3 regions of the Enterobacter sp. DVT3837 genome follow, and region 2 is predicted to be linked to each of the others. Evidence: predicted binding sites of a transcription regulator. Region 2 holds the regulator's gene; each other region holds the start of a gene.
The links. The regulator CRP, encoded in region 2, controls carbon source genes, mostly activating them, when cyclic AMP is high. The targets are predictions, from matches to a motif close to ATGTGANNNNNNTCACAT.
Positions count from the first base shown of each region.

Region 1: a site for CRP is predicted at 5,642-5,659, ahead of hpt (hypoxanthine phosphoribosyltransferase). Genes of this name have one in related genera too.
Region 3: a site for CRP is predicted at 3,345-3,362, ahead of AC0XWG_RS00075 (ABC-F family ATPase). Genes of this name have one in related genera too.

Region 1 covers NZ_JBWDLA010000001.1:657,512-665,493, forward strand. Annotated here, with positions in the region: gene AC0XWG_RS03255 (fimbrial protein) at 1-588, shown strand, start outside; gene AC0XWG_RS03260 (polysaccharide deacetylase family protein) at 594-1,841, opposite strand; gene AC0XWG_RS03265 (PTS sugar transporter subunit IIA) at 1,906-2,346, opposite strand; gene AC0XWG_RS03270 (ABC transporter permease) at 2,452-3,222, opposite strand; gene AC0XWG_RS03275 (ABC transporter ATP-binding protein) at 3,219-4,145, opposite strand; gene can (carbonate dehydratase) at 4,253-4,915, shown strand; gene hpt (hypoxanthine phosphoribosyltransferase) at 4,977-5,513, opposite strand; gene AC0XWG_RS03290 (glucose/quinate/shikimate family membrane-bound PQQ-dependent dehydrogenase) at 5,720-7,982, shown strand, end outside.
Region 2 covers NZ_JBWDLA010000001.1:1,886,511-1,894,492, forward strand. Annotated here, with positions in the region: gene AC0XWG_RS09145 (YccS/YhfK family putative transporter) at 1-1,383, opposite strand, end outside; gene crp (cAMP-activated global transcriptional regulator CRP) at 1,441-2,073, opposite strand; gene AC0XWG_RS09155 (OsmC family protein) at 2,385-2,789, shown strand; gene AC0XWG_RS09160 (phosphoribulokinase) at 2,856-3,725, opposite strand; gene AC0XWG_RS09165 (YheU family protein) at 3,756-3,974, opposite strand; gene AC0XWG_RS09170 (hydrolase) at 3,971-4,993, opposite strand; gene AC0XWG_RS09175 (ABC transporter ATP-binding protein) at 5,016-6,920, opposite strand; gene kefG (glutathione-regulated potassium-efflux system ancillary protein KefG) at 7,059-7,610, shown strand; gene kefB (glutathione-regulated potassium-efflux system protein KefB) at 7,610-7,982, shown strand, end outside.
Region 3 covers NZ_JBWDLA010000001.1:15,966-23,947, reverse strand. Annotated here, with positions in the region: gene AC0XWG_RS00095 (PTS sugar transporter subunit IIC) at 1-445, shown strand, start outside; gene AC0XWG_RS00090 (GntR family transcriptional regulator) at 461-1,177, shown strand; gene AC0XWG_RS00085 (glycosyltransferase) at 1,186-1,995, opposite strand; gene ldtB (L,D-transpeptidase) at 2,239-3,159, opposite strand; gene AC0XWG_RS00075 (ABC-F family ATPase) at 3,382-4,977, shown strand; gene AC0XWG_RS00070 (glycoside hydrolase family 31 protein) at 5,060-7,423, opposite strand; gene AC0XWG_RS00065 (MFS transporter) at 7,441-7,982, opposite strand, start outside.

The DNA.
Region 1 (7,982 bases), 1.2 Mb from region 2:
GATTCTAACTGGTCATTACGTATAGACTATTTCAGGACCCCTGATTTTAAACCTGAAAAAGGCATTTCAACGGGTCACTCTTTAGCAGGAACCATTGGTCAGTTCAGGATTGGACCTTCAGGACAACCCGTCATTACTTTTGCGATGACGGACAGCACGCTGAACTTTCGCATTCCCGACTTGACCTGCTCAATACAGTTGCAGAATGGTTCGAACAACGTCAACCTGGGCGACTATTTTGTCAGTGATATTAAGAAAAACAGTACACAAGCGGTGCCTTTTAGCTTTAGTACGCAGAGTTGTTACGCGACAAAACTGACCGTCAAAATGATTAGCGGGTATCCATCTTCGGTTACGGGTCTACTCGCTAAAAGTGCCGGTAGTGCATCAGGCGTCGCCGTGAAGATCATGAATACCGATCATAACATGCAGATGATGCCTGATGGTTCAGTCAGCGTTAGCGATATTCGTGATAGTTGGGGGGCTAACACCAGCTACAACTATTCCGCGCAAGTTGTACCGGATGGTAGTGCGGTAAACTCGGGCGATTTCCAGACGGCGGCCACCTTCAGTATTACTTACGAATAAGTGCATTATCCCTGCGGCTGATTACTGATCAGCCGCGACATCGTCTCCAGCGAATCCGTTCTTAAGATGTACAGGCGTTTCAGTAAGAACGGATTATCTCCCGGTTTCACCTTTCCCCTTACCGTCGTCACTGCCAGGTGGAACCCTGCATCGTTCGCCGCTTTTATCGCTTTCTCGTCGTAGCCACCAAACGGATATGAGAGGTAAAGCACGTGCGGGTTAAACTGCGCCAGGTCCCGTCGTGAGCGCTTAAAATCAAACAAAATATTGTGGTAGCTGCGGCTCAGTAAAATGGGCTGATGGTTGACGTCAACGCGGTGCAGAAAATGCGTGTGAGACTGATAGTCGAACACGTCATGCATCTGCTCCAGCTCCGACACGCTCATAAACTGCAGGAATTTTGGTGCCCATTTTTGCGGATGCCGCTTGATGCGTGAGGAAATAATAAACGCCGTCGCCTTAAAACCATACTCTTTCAGAATTGGGTAAGCGTAACGATTCACGGACTTCAGTCCGTCATCGAAGGTGATCACTACCGCCTTCGCAGGCAGGTTCATCTTATTCCGCACGTACCCTTCCAGCTGGTACATGGTCAGGGTGGTGTAGCCCTGGTCGCGAAGCCAGGTCATCTGGTTGTTAAAGGCCCGCACGCTGGTGGTTGTGGAGGTATGACGAAAACGAGTGTTCTCTTCATCACGCAAAATATGGTGGTAGGTAATAACAGGAATACCGTTGTCTTCCTGCGCATCCAGGCTGCTGACCCATGCCAGACGGTTGCCGATGCGGATCTGGAACCAGGTCTGGTTCAGACGGTCCTTAAGCTTGTTCAGTATAGGGTAGCGAAGATTGGCGCTTAACGTCCCGAACGGTGCGCTACCGCTGGAGGGTGCGTTATAGATCGGCGTGTCTTTCCAGGTAATGAGGTTCTGATTGCTCAGCGGTTTATTCAGATCGCCAAGGCTGTCCTCAACGCGCTGTTTCCCCTGAACCGGTTCAAGGTGCCCCTTGTCGATAAAACCCGTGCCAAAACCGAAGCGAAATTCGTAGTAATCCGCCGCCGCAGGTACGACGGCCAGGATTTGCCCCGCGCGCACATTGCCAACATTAATGACGCTGTTCCCCACCTGCGCCCAGATAGCCGCATCTTCGGTGGTTTGCATATATTGAGCAGGCAGGCTTTGCTGACTGAGTAAACTGGCAGAAGAAATGCCAGACACGAACATCAATAACAGGAAAACAATACGCGTGAACATGAGGGTCTTATTCGAAGCGGAAATACTTATGCCATTGTAGCAAAAGCGACATCAATACCAACGTTTAATTCTTATACAGGTCATGAAGCAGGACGAAAGGAGGATTTTTTTGCTGCTGATGCCACAAGCTGCTGACTTCCGGTGCGCCCTGCACAACAATAGCGTCACGGAATCCGGCACTGGTTAACGTTTCACGCTGCGGATACATCATTTTCAGTAATGGAAGGCTGATGCCCGAGATCACCTCACAGCAATCATGCTTATGGCTCAGCAATGCGGCTGCGCGGTAAGGCGCCGCGCCCGATTTATCGGTCAAAAAAATCACGCCATCACCGGTGTCGGTTTCATGCAGGGCATCGCACATCATGCGGCTGAGCATGTTGGTGCTCAATCCACGCCAGTAATTTACCGCCCGGCATTGCACCAGTGGGCCAAATCTGGCTTCAAGCTTATCCAGCATATTCTGCGCCTGCTCATCATGGCAGGTAATCACCCATCCCAGCATAAACCTCTCCTTAGCAGGCAAGTAGTTTAGCGGAGTGAAGGTTCGCTTTCGGTGATAACTGTCAAAGAAAAATACCCGGCAACCAGAATGTCGCCGGGCAGACGGTTAGCTGCGCAGACCGCGCCCGCGCTGGATCAGATACCAGCACAGCAGATAGAAGAAGAGGATAAACACCACCAGCACCGCCACCGTGGTAAACAGCGGCACATCGGTAATGCCAAGGAAGCCAAAGCGGAAGCCGCTGATCATGTACACAATCGGGTTCAGGTGCGACAGTGCCTGCCAGAACGGAGGCAGCAGCGTGAGGGAGTAGAACACCCCACCCAGATAAGTCAGTGGCGTCAGCACAAAGGTCGGGATCAGGCTGATGTCGTCGAATGTTTTGGCGAAGACTGCGTTCAGCAGGCCAGCCAGCGAGAAGAGGATTGCCGTCAGCAATAACGTCAGCGCGACAAACAGCCAGGAATGCACCTGGAACGGCACAAAGAACAGCGAGATCGCCGTGACCAGAATCCCCACACAGAGGCCACGCGCCACGCCACCACCGACATAACCGGCGATAATGACGTGCGTTGGCACAGGCGCGACCAGCAGCTCTTCAATATTACGCTGGAACTTGGCGCTAAAGAATGACGACGCCACGTTGGCATAGGCGTTGGTGATCACCGCCATCATGATCAGACCCGGCACGATAAACTGCATATAGGTAAAACCGTGCATCTCACCAATCCGGGAGCCAATCAGGTTGCCGAAGATGATGAAATAGAGCGTCATGGTGATCACCGGCGGCACCAGGGTTTGCACCCAGATGCGCATAAAGCGGTTAATCTCTTTCGCCCAAATACTTTTCAGCGCGACCCAGTAAAGATGCGTCATGCCTTGTCTCCTTGTTTATCCTGCACCAGAGAGACAAACAGCTCTTCCAGTCGGTTCGCTTTGTTACGCATACTTAAGACCTGAACACCCTGTGCGCTTAGCTGAGAGAACACGCTGTTAATCCCCTGCTCACGCAGCACTTCCACTTCCAGCGTCGAGGTATCCACCAGACGATACTGATACCCTTCCAGTTTTGGCAGCGGGCTTTTCGCCGCCAGGTCGAGGATAAAGGTTTCTGATTTCAGCTTGGAGAGCAGGTCTTTCATCGAGGTGTTTTCCACCAGCTCGCCATTCTGAATGATACCGATGTTGCGGCAGAGCATTTCGGCTTCTTCGAGGTAATGGGTTGTCAGAATAATGGTGGTGCCTTTGTCGTTAAGATCTTTCAGGAACCCCCACATTGAGCGGCGAAGTTCGATGTCCACACCAGCGGTGGGCTCATCGAGGATCAGCAGTTTTGGTTCATGCATCAGCGCACGCGCAATCATCAAACGGCGCTTCATCCCACCGGATAACATCCGCGCACGTTCGTTACGCTTTTCCCACAAATCGAGCTGTTTTAGATACTTTTCGCTGCGCTCAAGCGCCTCTTTGCGCTCAACGCCGTAGTAACCTGCCTGGTTCACTACAATCTGTTGTACGGTTTCAAAGGGGTTAAAGTTGAACTCCTGCGGAACCAGCCCCAGCTGGCGCTTGGCGTTCACCACGTCTTTTTGCAGGTCATAACCAAAGACGCTGACCCGACCGGACGTTTTATTAACCAGCGAGCTGATAATACCGATCGTGGTGGATTTCCCCGCGCCGTTCGGTCCCAGAAGCGCGTAAAAATCACCGGCCTCTACTTTTAGATCTATCCCGCGTAGCGCCTGAACGCCACCTGGATAGGTTTTTTTAAGCTGCTCAAGCTCCAGTGCAATAGCCATGAATTTAACTTACCTTCAGTTCTTACACACGTTGTGTGGTTTCATTAAAAGTCGGGTTACCCTATAGTAGCGCAACGCAATAACTCGGTTACAGGTCGCTAACCTCCATGAACAACATAGATACACTCATCAGCAACAATGCACTATGGTCAAAAATGCTGGTGGAGGAAGACCCCGGATTTTTTGGAAAACTGGCGCAAGCCCAGAACCCACGCTTTCTGTGGATTGGGTGTTCCGACAGCCGCGTCCCGGCCGAACGCCTGACCGGCCTCGAGCCCGGTGAACTGTTTGTTCACCGTAATGTCGCCAACCTGGTGATCCATACCGACCTCAACTGTCTTTCTGTGGTTCAGTATGCCGTTGACGTTCTGGAAGTCGAGCACATCATTATTTGCGGTCACTATGGCTGCGGCGGCGTACAGGCGGCGGTTGAAAACACGGAACTGGGGCTCATTGATAACTGGCTGCTGCACATCCGCGATATCTGGTTCAAACATAGCTCACTGCTCGGCGAAATGCCGCAAGAGCGTCGCATGGACACCCTTTGCGAACTCAACGTGATGGAGCAGGTCTATAACCTGGGCCACTCAACGATTATGCAATCGGCGTGGAAGCGCGGGCAGAAGGTCTCTGTCCACGGCTGGGCGTACGGTATTCACGATGGCCTGCTGCGCAATCTGGAAGTGACTGCAACAAACCGCGAAACGCTGGAACAGCGTTACCGTTCGGGAATTGCCAACCTTCAGCTTAAGCATGTAAACCATAAATAAAGCCGGGAATTTTCTCCCTCTCCCACAGGGAGAGGGCCGTGGTGAGGGCATCAGCCCACCATTACTCGTCCAGCAATACCACTTTCCCCACATACGGCAGATGACGATAGCGCTGCGCGTAGTCAATGCCGTAACCGACGACGAATTCGTCAGGAATCGAGAAACCCACGAACTCCACCGGAACCTGTACTTCACGGCGGTCAGGCTTATCCAGCAATGTGCAGATAGCCAGGGATTTCGGTTCACGCAGGCTCAGGATCTCGCGCACTTTAGACAGCGTGTTGCCGGAGTCGATGATGTCCTCAACGATCAACACATCTTTGCCACGAATATCTTCATCCAGATCTTTCAGGATTTTCACATCACGGGTTGTGGACATGCCGCTGCCATAGCTGGAGGCGGTCATAAAATCGACCTCATGTGGCACATGCACTTCACGGCACAGGTCTGCCATGAACATGAAAGAGCCACGCAACAGACCGACCAGCACCATTTCGCTGCCGCTGTCCTTGTAATGTTCGGTGATTTGACGACCCAGTTCGGCGATACGCGCTTTGATCTCGGCTTCCGGGATCATCACTTCAACAGTATGTTTCATATTACTAACCATATGATTTTAATGAAAATCTCTCAATGCGGATGAATTAATCTCCGGCATCGATACGCAAGCCAGCCATTATATCAGCAAATGGATAACCCTGGCGTATGAGTTGTAAAAAGCAAATATTGTGATTCCGATCACATTTGTTAATGCCTATAATTAATTGCTAGCAAATAATTAACAAAACTGACGAGTACTTTTCTATGGCTGAAACAAAATCTCAACAGCCGCGTCTACTGGTGACATTAACAGCGGCCTTCGCAGCTTTCTGCGCGCTGTATTTGTTAATCGGTGGCGTCTGGCTGGTCGCGCTTGGCGGCTCCTGGTACTACCCAATTGCAGGTTTGGTTATGGTTGGTGTAACCATCCTGCTATTGCGTAGAAAACAATCCGCGCTGTGGCTGTATGCTGCATTACTCCTCGCCACCATGATCTGGGGCGTCTGGGAAGTCGGGTTCGACTTCTGGGCACTGACGCCACGTAGCGACATCCTCGTGTTCTTTGGTATCTGGCTGATCCTGCCCTTCGTCTGGCGTCGCCTGATTGTGCCTTCCAGTGGTGCCGTTGCAGCGCTGGTGGTAGCCCTGTTAATCAGCGGTGGCATCCTGACCTGGGCCGGTTTTAACGACCCGCAGGAGATCAACGGTACGCTAAACGCGGAATCCACGCCTGCTGCGGCTATCTCGCAGGTGGCGGACGGTGACTGGCCTGCGTATGGTCGTAATCAGGAAGGTCAACGCTACTCCCCGCTGAAGCAGATCAACGCGGATAACGTTAAAAACCTGAAAGAAGCCTGGGTATTCCGTACTGGCGATCTGAAGATGCCAAACGATCCGGGCGAACTGACCAACGAAGTGACGCCAATTAAAGTGGGCGATATGCTTTATCTGTGTACGGCGCACCAGCGTCTGTTCGCGCTTGATGCGGCCACGGGTAAAGAGAAATGGCACTTCGACCCACAGCTCAATTCCAACCCGTCGTTCCAGCATGTCACCTGCCGTGGCGTCTCTTACCACGAAGCGCGTGCCGATAATGCCAGCCCGGAAGTCATTGCCGACTGTCCTCGCCGCATTATGCTGCCGGTGAACGATGGCCGCCTGTTCGCCATCAACGCCGAAACGGGCAAGCTGTGCGAAACCTTTGCCAACAAAGGTATCCTTAATCTGCAGACCAATATGCCGGACACCACGCCGGGTCTGTATGAGCCAACCTCTCCACCGATCATCACCGATAAAACCATCGTGATTGCTGGTTCGGTAACGGATAACTTCTCCACGCGTGAAACCTCCGGCGTCATCCGTGGTTTCGACGTGAACACCGGTAAACTGCTGTGGGCCTTCGACCCGGGCGCGAAAGATCCCAATGCGATCCCGTCAGATGAACACACCTTTACCTTTAACTCGCCAAACTCCTGGGCGCCAGCGGCGTATGACGCGAAGCTGGACCTGGTCTACCTGCCAATGGGTGTAACCACACCCGATATCTGGGGTGGTAACCGCACGCCGGAGCAGGAACGCTACGCGAGCGCTATCGTGGCGCTGAATGCGACCACCGGTAAGCTGGCCTGGAGCTACCAGACCGTTCACCACGATCTGTGGGATATGGACATGCCATCCCAGCCGACACTGGCGGACATTACCGTTAACGGTAAAACCGTTCCGGTGATTTACGCTCCGGCGAAAACCGGCAACATCTTCGTACTGGATCGCAGCAACGGTAAACTGGTTGTGCCTGCGCCAGAAAAACCAGTGCCGCAGGGTGCGGCAAAAGGCGATTACGTCAGCAAGACGCAGCCATTCTCTGACCTGAGCTTCCGTCCGAAGAAAGATCTGAGCGGTGCAGACATGTGGGGTGCCACCATGTTTGACCAGCTGGTGTGCCGCGTGATGTTCCACCAGTTGCGCTACGAAGGTATCTTCACCCCGCCTTCTGAGCAGGGCACGCTGGTCTTCCCGGGTAACCTGGGGATGTTCGAATGGGGCGGGATCTCCGTTGACCCGAACCGTCAGGTGGCGATTGCCAACCCGATGGCGCTGCCGTTCGTTTCCCGTCTGATCCCACGTGGCCCAGGTAACCCAATGGAGCCACCGAAAGACGCGAAAGGCACAGGGACCGAATCCGGCATTCAGCCGCAGTATGGCGTGCCGTTTGGCGTGACGCTGAACCCGTTCCTGTCTCCGTTTGGTCTGCCGTGTAAACAGCCTGCCTGGGGTTATATCTCCGGTCTGGACCTGAAAACTAACCAGATTGTGTGGAAAAAACGTATTGGTACGCCACAGGACAGCATGCCGTTCCCGATGCCAGTTCCGGTGCCGTTCAATATGGGTATGCCGATGCTGGGTGGCCCAATCTCCACCGCCGGTAACGTCCTGTTCATCGCGGCGACCGCAGATAACTACCTGCGCGCGTACAACATGACCAACGGCGAGAAACTGTGGCAAGGCCGTCTGCCAGCCGGTGGGCAGG
Region 2 (7,982 bases):
CATAGCCCAGCCATAGTTTTTGCGGATAATCAGGTAGCTCACCAGCGTAATTATCAGCATTCCCGCCAGGGTATAACCTTCCGGCACGTGAAAGTGCAGCGTGACGCCCGCAATAATCAGCCCGGCCATAGTTCCCCCCGCCCGGTGCAGAATACGCACGCGCGTGGCGCCATAGCCGTTCTGGGTGACAAACAGCACGGTCATTAAGATCCAGTAGGGTTTAGGTAGATGCAGCGCCATGCCCATCAGGCTGGCGGTACTGAGCATGACGCTAATCCGTGCGGCGTTGCGCAGAGCGGACGATTTAAGAGACAGATAGCTTCTGAGCGCCGGCAATAACGGCAGACGTTTTTGTTTATCCGCCATGAGATCGCGGGGATAAAGCGGGCGTTGGGTGCGCAACACGCGGGCGATACGGCTGAAATGCCAGGCGGCAAACTGGCCCACCGGGTTGTCCTCATGCTGGCGGGCGATTTTCTCCAGCGTGCCGAGTTGTTTGTCCATGTTAAAACGCGTGGGATAGCGGTGATATAAAATGTCATCAGCCAGCACCCGCAGACGCGCAGAGACGGTTTGCGCATTCCAGCGGATCACCGCTTCGGCATGGCTGCGCTCGACCAGCTTTTGCACCTCCTGAGGATGATGCAGGCTCACGGAGATATGTTCTTGCAGATCCAGCCCCACCTGGAAGATACGCAGCAGCCGTTTGTATTCGTGATTCTTGTTGGCGGCGAGCATGTGTAGTTGCTGATAACACTGGCTTATCAGATCCACCACCTTTTGCTGGCGCGTCAGCAGCGGCGGTAACGATTTTTCCGGATCGGTATGCTGGGTGAGCAGGGTGTATTTGGCCTCGCAGTAATCCGCAAGTTGCACATAGAGCAGGCTCAATGATTCACGCAGGGGCTGTTCCCGCCACAGCCAGAACCAGAACCAGTTAAACAGCCCATACCACAGCGTACCCAGGGCGTAGATCAGTAGCGGCTCCCACACCGGCATGTTACCCGCGAGGCTCAGCGTGAAGATGGCCGCTATCAGTGAGGCGGGAAGCAGGCGCGCATGAAGGGAACTGATTTCAGCGGTGACGCCGAGCGTCATCGCCAGCACGGTCAGGATTAACGGCAGCGGAATATCGCGGGCGAGTAAGAGCTGCACGGCGAGGCTACAGCCAGCAAACAGCGAGCCGCCAATAATCAGACGTTTAAAAAAGCGCTTATGCGGTGTGTCCAGGCCAGCAATGTTGCAGCAGGCGGGCACGAGAGAAAACAGCAGACCTTGCTGAAGATGTCCGAGGATCAGACCGATGGCCACAGGAAGACACAACACCAGCGTTTGTCGCAGTGCATAGTTAACTTCCGGGTGATAAATCAGCCTGCGCCACATGGGGAAGAGAGACAAAAACGGCGTGACACCTTGCGATGGCACGCCGTTTGAGTGGAATTAACGCGTTCCGTAGACCACGATGGTTTTACCGTGGGCGGAGATCAGGTTCTGATCTTCCAGCATTTTCAGAATACGGCCCACTGTTTCACGGGAGCAGCCGACGATCTGGCCGATCTCCTGACGGGTAATTTTAATCTGCATGCCGTCAGGGTGGGTCATCGCATCGGGTTGTTTTGCCAGGTTAAGCAGAGTCTGCGCGATACGACCGGTAACGTCCAGGAAGGCGAGGTTACCCACTTTCTCAGATGTAACCTGCAGACGGCGAGCCATCTGGGAAGAAAGACGCATCAGGATATCAGGGTTAACCTGAATCAACTGACGGAATTTCTTGTAAGAAATTTCAGCCACTTCACATGCTGTCTTTGCACGAACCCAGGCACTACGTTCCTGGCCTTCTTCAAACAGGCCCAGTTCACCGATGAAATCGCCCTGGTTCAGATAAGAAAGGATCATCTCTTTCCCTTCTTCATCTTTGATCAGCACTGCCACCGAGCCTTTTACGATGTAATACAACGTTTCCGCTTTTTCACCCTGGTGAATCAGCGTGCTCTTCGATGGGTACTTATGAATGTGGCAATGAGACAAGAACCATTCGAGAGTCGGGTCTGTTTGCGGTTTGCCAAGCACCATGCGCTGTTATCCTCTGTTATAAGCTGTCACCAGAGTCATCAGATGCATCCGGACTCTGGGGTTGCAATCGAATTCTTACCCATACCCTGGGAAGTCGGCTATCGTAACGTTTCGCAGCCAGTAAAGTTTGATGTCCTCTGCATACATGTGTAACGTCAATGTATTACTGTAGCATCCTGAGTGTTTTAGCATAGCTTTCGCCGCGTGTCTCCTGGTGTCTCGCTTCAGCATGATGCAGGTCGCCTTCCATTGCGAGAAATGTAACGCACGCGTAATCTGTCACCAAAAATGCAACGTTGGAGTTAATGAATATGCAAGCGCGCGTGAAATGGGTTGAAGGTTTAACGTTCCTGGGCGAGTCCGCTTCAGGGCACCAGGTTTTGATGGATGGTAACTCCGGCGATAAAGCACCAAGCCCGATGGAGATGGTATTGATGGCTGCCGGTGGATGCAGCGCGATTGATGTGGTCTCGATTCTGCAAAAAGGCCGTCATGATGTAACGGATTGCGAAGTTAAACTCACATCGGAACGTCGTGAAGAGGCGCCACGCCTGTTCACCCATATTAACCTGCACTTTGTGGTCACCGGTAAAGACCTGAAAGACGCGGCCGTTTCACGCGCGGTGGACTTGTCTGCGGAGAAATACTGCTCTGTGGCGTTAATGCTGGAGAAAGCGGTAAAAATTACACATTCGTATGAAGTGATCGAGGCGTGATTGATGGGGCATCGTGCGTGTTGATGCCCTCACCCTAACCCTCTCCCACCGGGAGAGGGAATATGATCACGCGATCTGCTTCCCTTCCATCAACCGCTGTACCAGCGGCGTCATGATGAGCTCCATCGCCAACCCCATTTTTCCGCCCGGCACCACTAATGTATTCATGTGCGAAATAAACGAGCCCTGCAGCATGGCCAGCAGCCAGGGGTAATCAATGCCTTCGAGGTTGCGGAAATGGATCACCACAAAGCTCTCATCCAGCGACGGGATGCTTTTGGCCGCGAATGGGTTGGAGGTATCGACTGTCGGTACTCGCTGGAAGTTAATATGGGTACGGGAGAACTGCGGCGTCAGGAAATTAATGTAATCCTCCATGGAGCGCACCACGGAGTCCATCACCGCTTCTCGTGAATGGCCGCGCTCGCTCATGTCACGCGTCAGCTTCTGGATCCACTCCAGGTTCACGATCGGTACCACGCCAACCAGCAGATCCACATGGCGCGCTACGTCGTGATGGGGAGTTACCACGCCGCCATGCAGCCCTTCATAAAACAGCACGTCAGTGGGTTCCGGCAGGGGTTGCCAGGGGGTAAAGGTACCCGGCACCTGGTTCCATGGCACGGCTTCATCGTAAGTATGCAGATACTTGCGGGATTGCCCTGTGCCGCTCTTGCCATATTCGACGAAGGTTTGCTCCAGCAGGCCGAAGTCATTGGCTTCCGGGCCAAAGTAGCTGATGTGTTTACCCAGATCGCGCGCTTTACGGATGGCCATGTCCATCTCCGGGCGCGTATAGCGGTGAAAGCTGTCGCCTTCGACCTCCGCCGCACGGAGATTCAGCTGGGCGAAAATCTTGCGAAATGCGAGGCTGGTGGTGGTGGTTCCCGCACCACTCGACCCCGTAACGGCAATAACCGGATGTCTGGCAGACATAGCAACTCCCTGACTGGAAAGGTTGAAAGATCAGCCGTGAAACGCGTTGCGGGGCATGATATTGACCGTCTCATGCAGTTCTGACCATACCAGCACCACGTCGCCGCTTTTGAGCTGGCGCTTTACATCGTTGACCTTTTGCTCGAGCGAGCGTTCTTGTTCACCATAATCTGTGCCTTCGCGTAATACAAAGCTTTCAATCAGATTATCGAGCGTTTCGGGAGCCAGATCCTGCCAGGGAATGATCATTTTGCACCGTCCAGATACGGGGTTAACCAGTCAGGAATACGCGTCTCAAGCCACATTTTCGGGCGACGCAGTGTGCCACCGATAAACCCGACGTGGCCGCCATGCTCCGTCAACTGATAGTGAACGTTGTCGGGCAGGAATTCCTGAGCGGGAATAGAATGATGATCCATAAACGGGTCATCTTTGGCATGAATGATCAGCGTCGGCTGCGTAATCTTGCTGAGCAGCGGCATGGCGCTGCACTGACGATAGTAGTCAATCGCGTCGGCAAAGCCGTGGATTTTTGCGGTGATCAGATCGTCGAACTCGCGAATGCGACGCACTTTTTTTAACTGACGCAGACTTATCGGAAGCGTCTCCGGGTAGGCTTTCAGTTTGCGCGCCGCGTTTGCTTTCAGCAGGTTAAGCAGGTAGCGCTGATAGACGCGGGAAAAACCTTTATCCATATGGTAGCTACACTGCTCCAGCATAAATGGTGCAGAGACAATGACGGCGGCATCCAGCGGGACGCTTTCGCCCTCTTTGGCCAGCAAACAAGCCAGCATATTCCCGCCCAGCGAGTAGCCCACGGCTGCCGTTGGCACGGTGCCATAGTTTTCCCGCAGCCAGTGTAAAAACCACGTACCGTCCTCGGTTTCACCCGAGTGATAAATGCGTTTCTGGCGATTTGGCTCGCCGCTACAGCCGCGAAAATGCATCACCACACCGAGCCAGCCACGCGCTTTTGCCGCCTCAATTAACCCGTGCGCATACGGACTGTGCAGGCTACCTTCCAGACCGTGAAAGACCACCAGACGCGGCTTATGGCGAGCCTGTTCCGGTTCCTCGCTCCAGGCGAGATCCAGAAAGTCTCCGTCCGGTAAATCCAGCCGTTGCCAGTGCGGGGTGAACTGAACCTTGCGACGGATAAGCCGTGGCAGCATGGTTTGCAGGTGGCGATTGGACACGCCGCGCATGGGCACGAACTCAGCGCTCTCTTCAGTAGCTATGTCGAAGTCTGATGGAATGATTTGGGTCATAACGATGCGATGCTAATTCTTGTCAGTTATTTACTATAATCGCTTCCAGCTGTTCCTGAGCGTCCAGCCACGCCATCTCGCACTCTTCGAGGCTGGATTTCGTTTTGGCCTGAGTTTGCAGACAGTCAGTCAGCTCAGCTTTGCGGCTCTGGTCATACAGACCGCTATCGCCCAGCTTCTCTTCAACGGTAGCGAGTGTCGCATTAAGTTTTTCCATCTCTTTTTCGAGACGGGCGATCTCTTTGCGTAGCGGCTGTGTCTGGGTGCGAAGTTCCGCGTCGCGGCGCTTTTGGTCTTTACGCGCCTGCGCGCTGTTGGCGTTCTCTTTCGCGGACTCCTCCGGCTGGTTTTCCTGCTTCTGCACGTCGGTCAGCCACTGCTGGTAGTCTTCCAGGTCACCGTCGAATGGTTCAACTTTGCCGTCATGCACTAAGTAGAGATCGTCGGTGGTGGAGCGGATAAGGTGGCGATCGTGCGAGACGACAACCAGCGCGCCTTCAAACTCAATCAGCGCTTCAGTTAGCGCCTGACGCATATCGAGATCCAGGTGGTTAGTCGGTTCATCAAGAAGCAGCAGGTTCGGACGTTGCCAGACGATCAGTGCCAGCACCAGACGGGCCTTTTCGCCACCGGAGAAGCGCTCGGTGTTTTCGGTGACCTTATCACCCTGGAAGCCAAAACCGCCGAGGTAGTCACGTAGCTTCTGCTCCATCTCCTGCGGCGCCAGACGCGCGAGGTGCTGAATCGGGGATTCATCCGCGCGTAAAAATTCCAGCTGATGCTGGGCGAAGTAACCCAGCTTGATGCCCTTCGCGAGACCGATTTCACCGCTGACCGGGTTAAGCTCGCCCGCCAGCAGTTTGATCAACGTTGATTTACCTGCACCGTTGCGTCCCAGCAGGCCAATGCGCGAACCCGGCACCAGGTTGAGCTTGATGGAGTCGAGAATAGTGCGTTCGCCGTAGCCCGCGCTGACTTTTTCCATCTTCAGCAGTGGGTTTGGCAGGCTTTCCGGCGCGCGGAAGCTGAAGTGGAACGGGTTATCCACGTGCGCCGGGGCAATCATCTCCATGCGTTCCAGCATTTTGATGCGGCTCTGGGCCTGTTTCGCTTTTGACGCTTTGGCCTTGAAGCGATCCACGAAACTCTGCAGGTGCGCCACGCGCTGCTGCTGGCTTTCGTACATGGACTGCTGCTGGGCAAGACGCGTCGCGCGCTGGCGCTCGAAGGAGCTGTAGTTGCCGGTGTACTCGAACATCGTTTGCTGTTCGATATGAATGATTTTATCCACCACCGGGTCGAGAAAGTCACGGTCGTGGGAGATCAGAATCAGAGTGCCCTGATAGCTCTTGAGCCACTTCTCCAGCCAAATAACCGCATCGAGATCCAGGTGGTTCGTCGGTTCATCGAGCAACAGTAGATCGGAGCGGCAGATCAGTGCCTGCGCCAGGTTGAGGCGCATACGCCAGCCGCCCGAGAAGTCGCTGACCGGGCGTTCCAGCTGTTCATTGCTGAAGCCCAGGCCGTGCAGCAGGCTGGAGGCGCGGGAGCGAATGGTCCATGCGTCGATGGCGTCCAGCTTGCCGTGAACGGTGGCGATGGCGTGACCGTCGTTGCGCTCGTTGGCGGCGTTAAGTTCCGCTTCCAGCTTACGGTATTCACGGTCACCGTCGATAACATAGTCGAGAGCCGGTTCGCTCAGGGCGGGCGTCTCCTGGTTCACCCAGGCGAGCTGCCAGTTCCCCGGGAAGGTAAAGTTACCGCCATCCGCGCTAATCTCGTTTTTCAGCAGCGCCAGCAGAGTGGATTTACCACAGCCGTTTTTGCCGACCAGACCCACTTTTTGGCCAGGGTTGATGGTTGCAGTGGCGTTATCCAGCAGGACGCGCACGCCGCGACGAATTTGTAACGAGGAGAAAACAATCATAGAAGCGCCGTATGTTCCGACTATGTTAATTTGTCATTATGATAATGTAAGGTGTGGGCTATTTTCCGCACCGGGCCGCCATGGTAGCCCAAAACAACGACGATACACAAAAACAGAAACAAGACCGGGAGGGGAATGATGTCTCAGACAGCAAAAGTGCTGCTGCTGTATGCCCATCCGGAATCTCAGGACTCGGTGGCAAACCGGGTGCTGCTTAAGCCGGCCACACAGCTCAGTAACGTGACGGTGCACGATCTTTACGCGCACTATCCTGATTTCTTTATTGATATCCCTTACGAGCAGGAACTGCTGCGTCAGCACGACGTCATTGTGTTCCAGCATCCGCTTTATACCTATAGCTGCCCGGCTCTGCTCAAAGAGTGGCTGGACCGCGTGCTGAGCAGGGGATTCTCCAGTGGGGTAGGGGGCAACCAACTGGCGGGAAAGTACTGGCGTAGCGTTATTACTACCGGTGAACCGGAAAGCGCATACCGTTATGACGGGCTGAACCGCTATCCGATGAGTGACATCCTGCGTCCATTCGAACTGACGGCAGCGATGTGTCGTATGCACTGGATGAGCCCGATTATTATCTACTGGGCACGTCGTCAGGATCCGAAAGAACTGGCAAGCCACGCCAGAGCTTATGGTGAATGGCTGGCGTCACCGATTCCGGCAGGAGGACGTTAATGGAAGGATCGAATCTACTCCTTGCCGGAGTGCTGTTTTTATTTGCGGCCGTCGTCGCGGTTCCGCTTGCTGCACGTATTGGAATAGGAGCAGTGCTGGGCTATCTGCTGGCAGGGATCGCGATTGGCCCCTGGGGACTTGGATTCATCAGCGATGTAGATGAGATTCTCCATTTCTCCGAGCTGGGCGTGGTGTTCCTGATGTTCATCATCGGCCTTGAGCTGAACCCCTCTAAATTGTGGCAACTCAGACGCTCTATCTTCGGTGTGGGTGCTGCACAGGTGCTGTTCAGCGCCGCGATTCTGGGTGGCCTGTTAATGCTGACCAACTTCTCCTGGCAGGCGGCGGTGATCGGTGGGATAGGTCTTGCGA
Region 3 (7,982 bases), 1.9 Mb from region 2:
CATCTTCGTGCCGACGTTTGGCATGGTGGGTGGCACGGGCAGCACCATTTCCCTGTTGATAGCTATTTTTATCTTCTCACGCCAAAAATCGGCGAAACAGGTGGCGCGCCTGTCGCTGGCGCCAGGCCTGTTTAACATCAACGAGCCGGTCATTTTTGGCTTGCCGATAGTGTTTAACCTGCCGTTGATGATCCCCTTTGTACTTTTGCCTGCCATTGGCATCTACTTTGCCTGGCTCTGTACCACGCTGGGATTAATGTCGCGTTGTGTAGTGATGATTCCCTGGACAACGCCACCCATCCTGAGTGCCTGGCTGGCGACAGCAGGAGACTGGCGAGCGGTGGTGGTGCAGTTGGCAATCATTGTTTTTGGTGTATTCTTCTACCTGCCTTTCCTCAAAATTGCCGAGAGAGTGGCGTTGAAAAACAGCGGGATAGAAAACTAGCAGAAAGGAAGGACGATGGCGGCGAAGTACATCACCATAGCGCGGGAAATTAAGAAACGCATTATCAGTCAGCAGTATGCCGCCAATGAACCGCTGCCGGATCAGTTTGCGCTGGCGGCGGAGTTCAACTCCAGCCGGATGACCATCCAGCAGGCAATGCGGCAGCTGATTGTGGAAGGACTGGTTTATACCCGCCAGGGGCAGGGGACATTCATCCGCAAAAATTTCCTCCAGCTTTCACAGTGGGATCTCTCCGGCAGTGATTACTTTGGGGCGACTAAAACGTGGGAACATTTGGGAACGGTGACCAGCCAGGTGGTTCACTTTGAGCTACGTTTCCCGAACGAGAAAGAGCAGGCATCGCTGATGATTAACGCTGATGCGCCTGTCTATGACTTTATTCGTTTACGTTTGCTCAACGGTGAACCCATGTCGCTTGATTCAACTGTGATGCCAATGAACCTGGTCCCCGGACTGACGAAAAGCCATCTTGAGGGCTCGGTATTTCAGTACGTCCAGGAGACGCTGGGGCTGAAAATTATGGGGTCGTACCGGATTGTACGGGCGTTAAAACCCAATACGCTGGACAGACAACATCTTGTCTGCGAGCAGACCGATCCCGTACTGGAAGTGGAGCAGGTTATTTATCTGGAAGATGGCACACCACTGGAGTATGCCCACTGTCACTATCGTTACGATCACGGCGGGATTGTGATCGTCAATAACGGCTAGCTACTCTGTCAGGCGCACGATTCGAAATAGCTGTCGGTGTCTTGTATATAAAGATCGTTCTGGCACAGATGCTGGATTTGACCTGGCTTAAATGTAAAACGGACTTTTTGAAGCCAGGAACGTTTTATTTTGCTGGTATTGTCACGTGATAATCCGTAGTCATGGATTATCTCATGAACAAAACGAATGCTTTGTGCAGAAACATAGACAGGTGTTTTGGTTAGCTGAATCAGTTTACTGATCCAAATATCATCCGCTCGAGGACAAACCTTAATGAAGTCCTCGTTATAATGGAAATATTCCGGGATCATTCTCTTCTTGAGTACAACGCCACCGAGACCTGTGATGATATAGTTCTGTTCAACGACTTTTGGGACCGTGATAAGCGGGAAATTACGATAGGTATCAAGAAGATCTTTCTTCTTTTTTACCGTTTCTCGCACACGCGCAGCCACCACAAATTCCTGATTGTGGCGGTAAAAATCATCCAGCAGTGTTTCCGCCCAAATTTCGTTGTAGATAGCGTCATCGTCAGCATAAATCAGAATATCGTCTTCCGTTGCTGCTTGTAGCGCCGGAAACAATTTCCGATATGGTCCGGTATTTTTAACCCATTTAAAGACCAGATTGGTGCCCGTCTGGCGAATTTTCTGCGCCCATTCAGGCTCTTCAGTGATGCCTTCGTCACTGAGATAAGGTGTACTGGAGACCCACACAACAATTTGATCGACCTTTTTACTCTGGTTCGCCAGTGACCACACTGTTTGCGAACAGAGATAAAGGCGCGATTTTGTCGTTGTTAAGTTAATACTGATCATCAAACTGAGCGGGCTCCAGGAAATAAAAAAAACCTGATAAATACAGATTAAACTGATTTTACAAGTACGCGCATCATAACATTTAGAGGGGCGGATGTAACCCCGCCGGGTTAGCAGAAAATGGCAAGAATGGGACTTATGGCAAAATGGCTATTAAGACATGATGAGAGTGTTCGGTTTTGGAAAGCAAAAAGACCCCGATAATTCGGGGTCTTTTTAAGAGACTTATGTGGAGCAGGTTGATTAGTTCAAACGCACCGGCATACCGGAGCGGTTCTGCACGGCCTGGTCAACAATCGTCGTCTCTACGTCCGGTTGAGAGGTTACTGACTGCACTGCGCTGTTCAGCGTAACCGGTACGATTTCGTTGTTGTTGATCTGATCTTCGCTGGTGGACAGCGGGTTGTGCACTTCAATATAACGGCTGCCATCAGGCTCAGACGTGGCTTTCACCGGTTCGTTGATGAACTGCACGCGCGTGCCGACAGGTACGTTTTCGAACAAGAATTTGATGTCTTCGTTACGCAGGCGCACACAACCGTGGCTAACGCGCAGGCCAATACCGAAGTTAGCGTTGGTACCGTGGATCGCATACAGACGGCCAATGTACAGCGCGTATAGACCCATCGGGTTATCCGGGCCTGCCGGTACAACCGCTGGCAGCGGTTCGCCCGCAGCGATGTATTCCGCGTGCATTTTGGCCGTCGGCGTCCAGGTTGGGCCTGCTTTCTTACGCTCAACTTTGGTCGTCCAGTTCATTGGCGTGTCTTTGCCCAACTGGCCGATACCGATTGGCAGCACAATAACGGTGTTGGTGCCTTTCGGGTAGTAATACAGACGCATTTCCGCGCTGTTAATGACGATACCTTCGTGAACGGTATCCGGCAGGATCAGCTGCTGTGGAATATTCAGCACGGTACCCGCTTTCGGCAGATACGGGTCAACGCCCGGGTTCGCTTCCAGCATGTTAGACAGGCCAAGCTGGTACTGTGCAGCGAAATACTCCAGTGGCTGAGAGTTACCTTCTGGTACCGTCACCACCTGGTTCTGGCCTACCAGACGGCTACCGTCTGTTGGCAGGGGATACGTCACCGCAGACGCGGTCTTACAAAAACCTACTACGGCTAACGCCGCCGCAAAAAGCGTTGTTAATTTCATGTTCATGTTGTGCGAGGTATCTAAGCCATTCTGGCGATGAGTTGATAAGTCTGAATCTGTGATGGGAGCGCATTATATGTGCATTCCCGCTAACAGGGAATTCAGATGTGTACGAAATCACACTTTTTTCGATTTTGTTAAAGTTTAGTGGATTGCGGCAACGCGGGATCTCAATTCGGAATTGTGGCATAATGCCGTGTTTATCACACTTTTCGCAGGAATCTCTCCGTGTTAGTTACCAGCAACGTCACTATGCAGTTTGGCAGTAAGCCGCTGTTCGAAAACATTTCCGTCAAATTTGGCGGCGGCAACCGTTACGGCCTGATTGGTGCCAACGGTAGCGGTAAATCCACCTTTATGAAGATCCTCGGCGGTGACCTGGAGCCGACGCTCGGCAACGTATCGCTCGATCCCAACGAGCGTATCGGTAAGCTGCGTCAGGATCAGTTCGCCTTCGAAGAATTCACCGTGCTCGACACGGTGATCATGGGACACGCGGAGCTGTGGGAAGTAAAACAAGAGCGCGACCGTATTTACGCGCTGGCCGAGATGAGCGAAGAAGACGGCTATAAAGTGGCCGAACTGGAAACGCAATACGGTGAGATGGACGGTTATTCTGCGGAAGCACGTGCAGGTGAACTGCTGCTGGGCGTTGGCATTCCGGTAGAACAACACTACGGCCCGATGAGCGAAGTCGCGCCAGGCTGGAAACTGCGTGTGCTGCTGGCGCAGGCCCTGTTCTCCAACCCGGACATCCTGCTGCTCGATGAACCGACAAACAACCTGGACATTGACACCATTCGCTGGCTGGAGCAGACGCTGAACGATCGCGACAGCACCATGATCATCATTTCGCACGACCGTCACTTCCTGAATATGGTGTGTACGCACATGGCGGATCTGGATTACGGCGAGCTGCGCGTTTATCCGGGCAACTACGATGAGTACATGACGGCTGCAACCCAGGCGCGTGAACGTCTGCTGGCCGATAACGCCAAGAAGAAAGCGCAAATTGCTGACCTGCAGTCCTTCGTCAGCCGCTTTAGCGCTAACGCCTCTAAATCCCGTCAGGCGACCTCGCGTGCGCGCCAGATCGATAAAATCAAGCTGGAAGAAGTCAAAGCGTCCAGCCGTCAGAACCCGTTCATTCGTTTCGAGCAGGATAAGAAACTGTTCCGTAACGCGCTGGAAGTGGAAGCCCTTACTAAAGGTTTCGATGAAGGTCCGCTGTTCAAAAACTTCAATTTACTGCTGGAAGTGGGTGAGAAGATTGCCATCCTCGGTGCCAACGGCGTGGGTAAATCCACCATGCTCAAAACCCTGGTCGGCGAACTGCAGCCGGACAATGGCACCGTGAAGTGGTCTGAAAACGCGCAGATTGGTTATTACGCGCAGGATCACGAATACGAGTTCGAAAACGACCTGACCGTCTTTGACTGGATGAGCCAGTGGAAGCAGGAAGGCGACGACGAGCAGGCGGTACGCAGTATTCTGGGCCGTCTGCTGTTCAGCCAGGACGACATCAAAAAACCAGCCAAAGTGCTCTCCGGTGGTGAGAAAGGGCGTATGCTGTTTGGCAAGCTGATGATGGAAAAGCCAAATATCCTGGTGATGGACGAACCGACTAACCACCTGGATATGGAATCGATTGAATCGCTGAACATGGCGCTGGAGATGTACCAGGGTACTCTGATCTTCGTCTCTCACGACCGTGAATTCGTCAGCTCGCTGGCGACCCGCGTGATCGAAATTACGCCAGAACGCGTGGTGGACTTCACCGGTAACTACGAAGATTACCTGCGCAGTAAAGGTATCGAGAACTAAAAAAAGCCCGGTGGCGCTACGCTTACCGGGCCTACGAGTCAGTTTGTAGGCCGGGTAAGGCGAAGCCGCCACCCGGCAATGCTCAAAGCACCCACTCACCCCCTTCAACCCCGTTCACCCGCAGCGTACGTTTTTCCCCTACAGGCAGCGACACCTTCAGCGCTTTCCACGCCGGACGATAATCCCCGCGCGCGTTTACCTTCAGGTTGATGGATGCGCCATCGCACACCATTTCCCATTCCACCCACAGTGCATTGCCGTTCTGGTAGCCCCAGCTTTCACCATCGTCTTCAAACAGCATGCCCGAGGTGGTCCCGACGCCCTTCACCGGGAACAGCTTCAGCTCGCGGGTATCGTCTTTTTCAGCGGACACGTGGGTAATGCGTTCGCTGAGCGGCAGACCGGCACCGGCGCGCACCAGCATCGGCAGTTTTTCCAGCGGTGCGTCGAGGACGATCGACTGGCCGCCAGCAAACCACGCGTGGGTGTAAAAATCATACCAGCCGGTGTCGTTATCCGGCAGCCAGACACGGCGCTCGCGTTGACCGGCTTCGACCACGCTGGCCACCAGCAGGTCGCGGCCCAGCAGGAACTCATCGCACTCTTCGAAGGTTTGCGCATCGTGTTCGTGGTCGAGGAACGTCGGGCGCAGCATCGGCTCGTCGTCAGCGTGCGCCTGCCAGAGCAGGGTGTAGAGATACGGCAGCAGACGATAGCGCAGCTCAATGGCGCTACGAATGGCTGGCGTGACGCCAGGGTACATCCACGGCTCGTTCACCGTGTGATCGTCATTCCACGAGTGAATGGTAAAGCGCGGATGCATCACGCCGTTCTGCACCCAGCGCACGAACAGCTCGGCGTCCGGCTTGTCGCCGGAGAAACCGCCCACGTCGTGACCGACGTTGAACAGCCCGGACAGGCTCATGCCAAGCCCCATGCGGATGTTATAGCGCAGGGTGTCCCAGTTGGTGCGGTTGTCGCCGCTCCAGGTCTGAACGTAGCGCTGCATCCCGGCGCAGCCGGAGCGGGAGATCAGATACGGACGTTTTTCCGGCGCGAAACGCTGCTGCGCTTCCAGCGAGGCGCGCATCATCAGCAGCGGCATCACCGGGCGAATATGCTTGATGGCGATCTCCTTACCGAAGCCATAACAGCGGGCTTCACCGTCCCATACCTCATACTCATTATTGTCGTTCCAGGTGGAGTCGATGCCCATTTCCAGCAGTTGCGTGGTCACGCCTTCCTGCCACCATTGCACCGTCTGCGGGTTGGTAAAATCGAGGTGCGAGCCTTCGTCATCCCAGAAGCTGGAACGTTCAGGTGCATCGGTTTCTGAATCACGAATGAACAGGCCGCTTTCCGCCACTTCGTTATAGCGCGGATGATCCTGCAGCAGGCACGGCTTGATGTTCGCGGCAAGTTTCAGCCCTGCGTCGTGGAATGCCTGGCTCATCACCTTCGGCTGGGGCACCTTGTCGTAGTTCCAGTTAAAGACGTAACGTTTGCCGTTAATCGACGTATAGCCCGACGAGAGCTGGAACGAGTCGCATGGAATGGCGTGCTCTTCACACAGGCGAATGAAGTTCATCAGCTGGTTTTGCGCGTCCGGCGCGTCGGTGTAGTGCATGGTCGAGCCGCTGTACCCGAGGCTCCATTTTGGCCCGAACAGCGTTTTCCCGGTCAGGCGTACAAACGCTTTGGTAACGTCCAGAACGCGTTTACCGGTGAAGATGTAGTAATCAATATCACCCGCTTCCGCCTGCCAGCGACGATAGGCGGTGTGGTAGTTGTCGATTTCGTTACCCAGATCCAGCCAGCAGCTGCTCAGGTTGTCGTAGAACAGGCCGTAACTCACGTCATCGCGACGGGCGATAGTGAAGGGAATATGCTTGTACAGCGGGTCGGTGCTGGCTGCGTTATAACCCATTGCGTCGAGGTTGCGCATCTCGTAGCGCTTGCCGTTGCGCTGTAAATCACCGGCTTTTTCGCCCAGGCCGTAAAAGCGCTCGTCCTTACGACGGCTCAGGTAGTGCGCCACGCCGTCGCCGTGGGCGTTCAGCAGGTAAGCGCTGGTCGGACGGTCATTCACCAGCGGTTGCCATTCACCTGCATCGTTACGGTAGTGCCATTCGAGCCACAGCGGCTGGTGTACGGTCACGCGCAGCTGTTCGGTTGCCACGGTTAACGTCTCATCCTGCTGCGTCAGCGTCCAGACAGGACAAGTGAAACCGCTTAAATCATCGCGACGGCGACCTTCCCACGGCACGTCATGCTCCGGGGCAATGCTCCAGGTACGGTCCAGCGTCAGTTCGCCTTTGCGTTTGATCAGTACGCGGAACAGATTCTCTTCCAGCACATACAGGCACAAGCGGTGCTGGTTATCGACCAGCAGTTCCAGATGGTTTGCCGACTGCGTATCAATGGTCCAGTTTTTCAGGGTTTTCATAATCACTACATCCACTATCAGGCGCGCTTGGCGCGACGTTCAGCAATAAATGCTACCAGGAAGACAGCGCCAATCAGGTCAAAGAAGCCCATGGCAATAAAGAGCGGGTTAAAGCCGATTTTGTCGGCGGTTACACCGATTAACAGCGAGAACAGGAAGCTGGCGATCCACGCCGCCGAGCCGCGCATGCCGTTGACGGTCGCCATCTGGCCTTTGTCGAACGACTCAACAACCAGGGCGCTGAGCATGCAGGAGATAATCTGGTGCCCGAAGCCGCCGATGGAGATCAGCACGATGGTGATATACGGGTCGCGGGTAATAGCCACGATGCCCAGAGAGATCATCAGGAACGCGCCCGTCACGGAGCTTGCAACCACCGAGTTAACGCGGGAGCAGCCGAACAGTCGAGTATACAGACGCGTCAGGTAGCCGCTCGCCACGCTACCGAGATCCGCGGCGAGGAACGGCAGCCAGGCAAACATCGCAATCTGCTTCAGATCCATGCCGTGCTCTTTGGCGAGGTACAGCGGCACCCAGAAGCTCAGTACCGCCCAGGCGG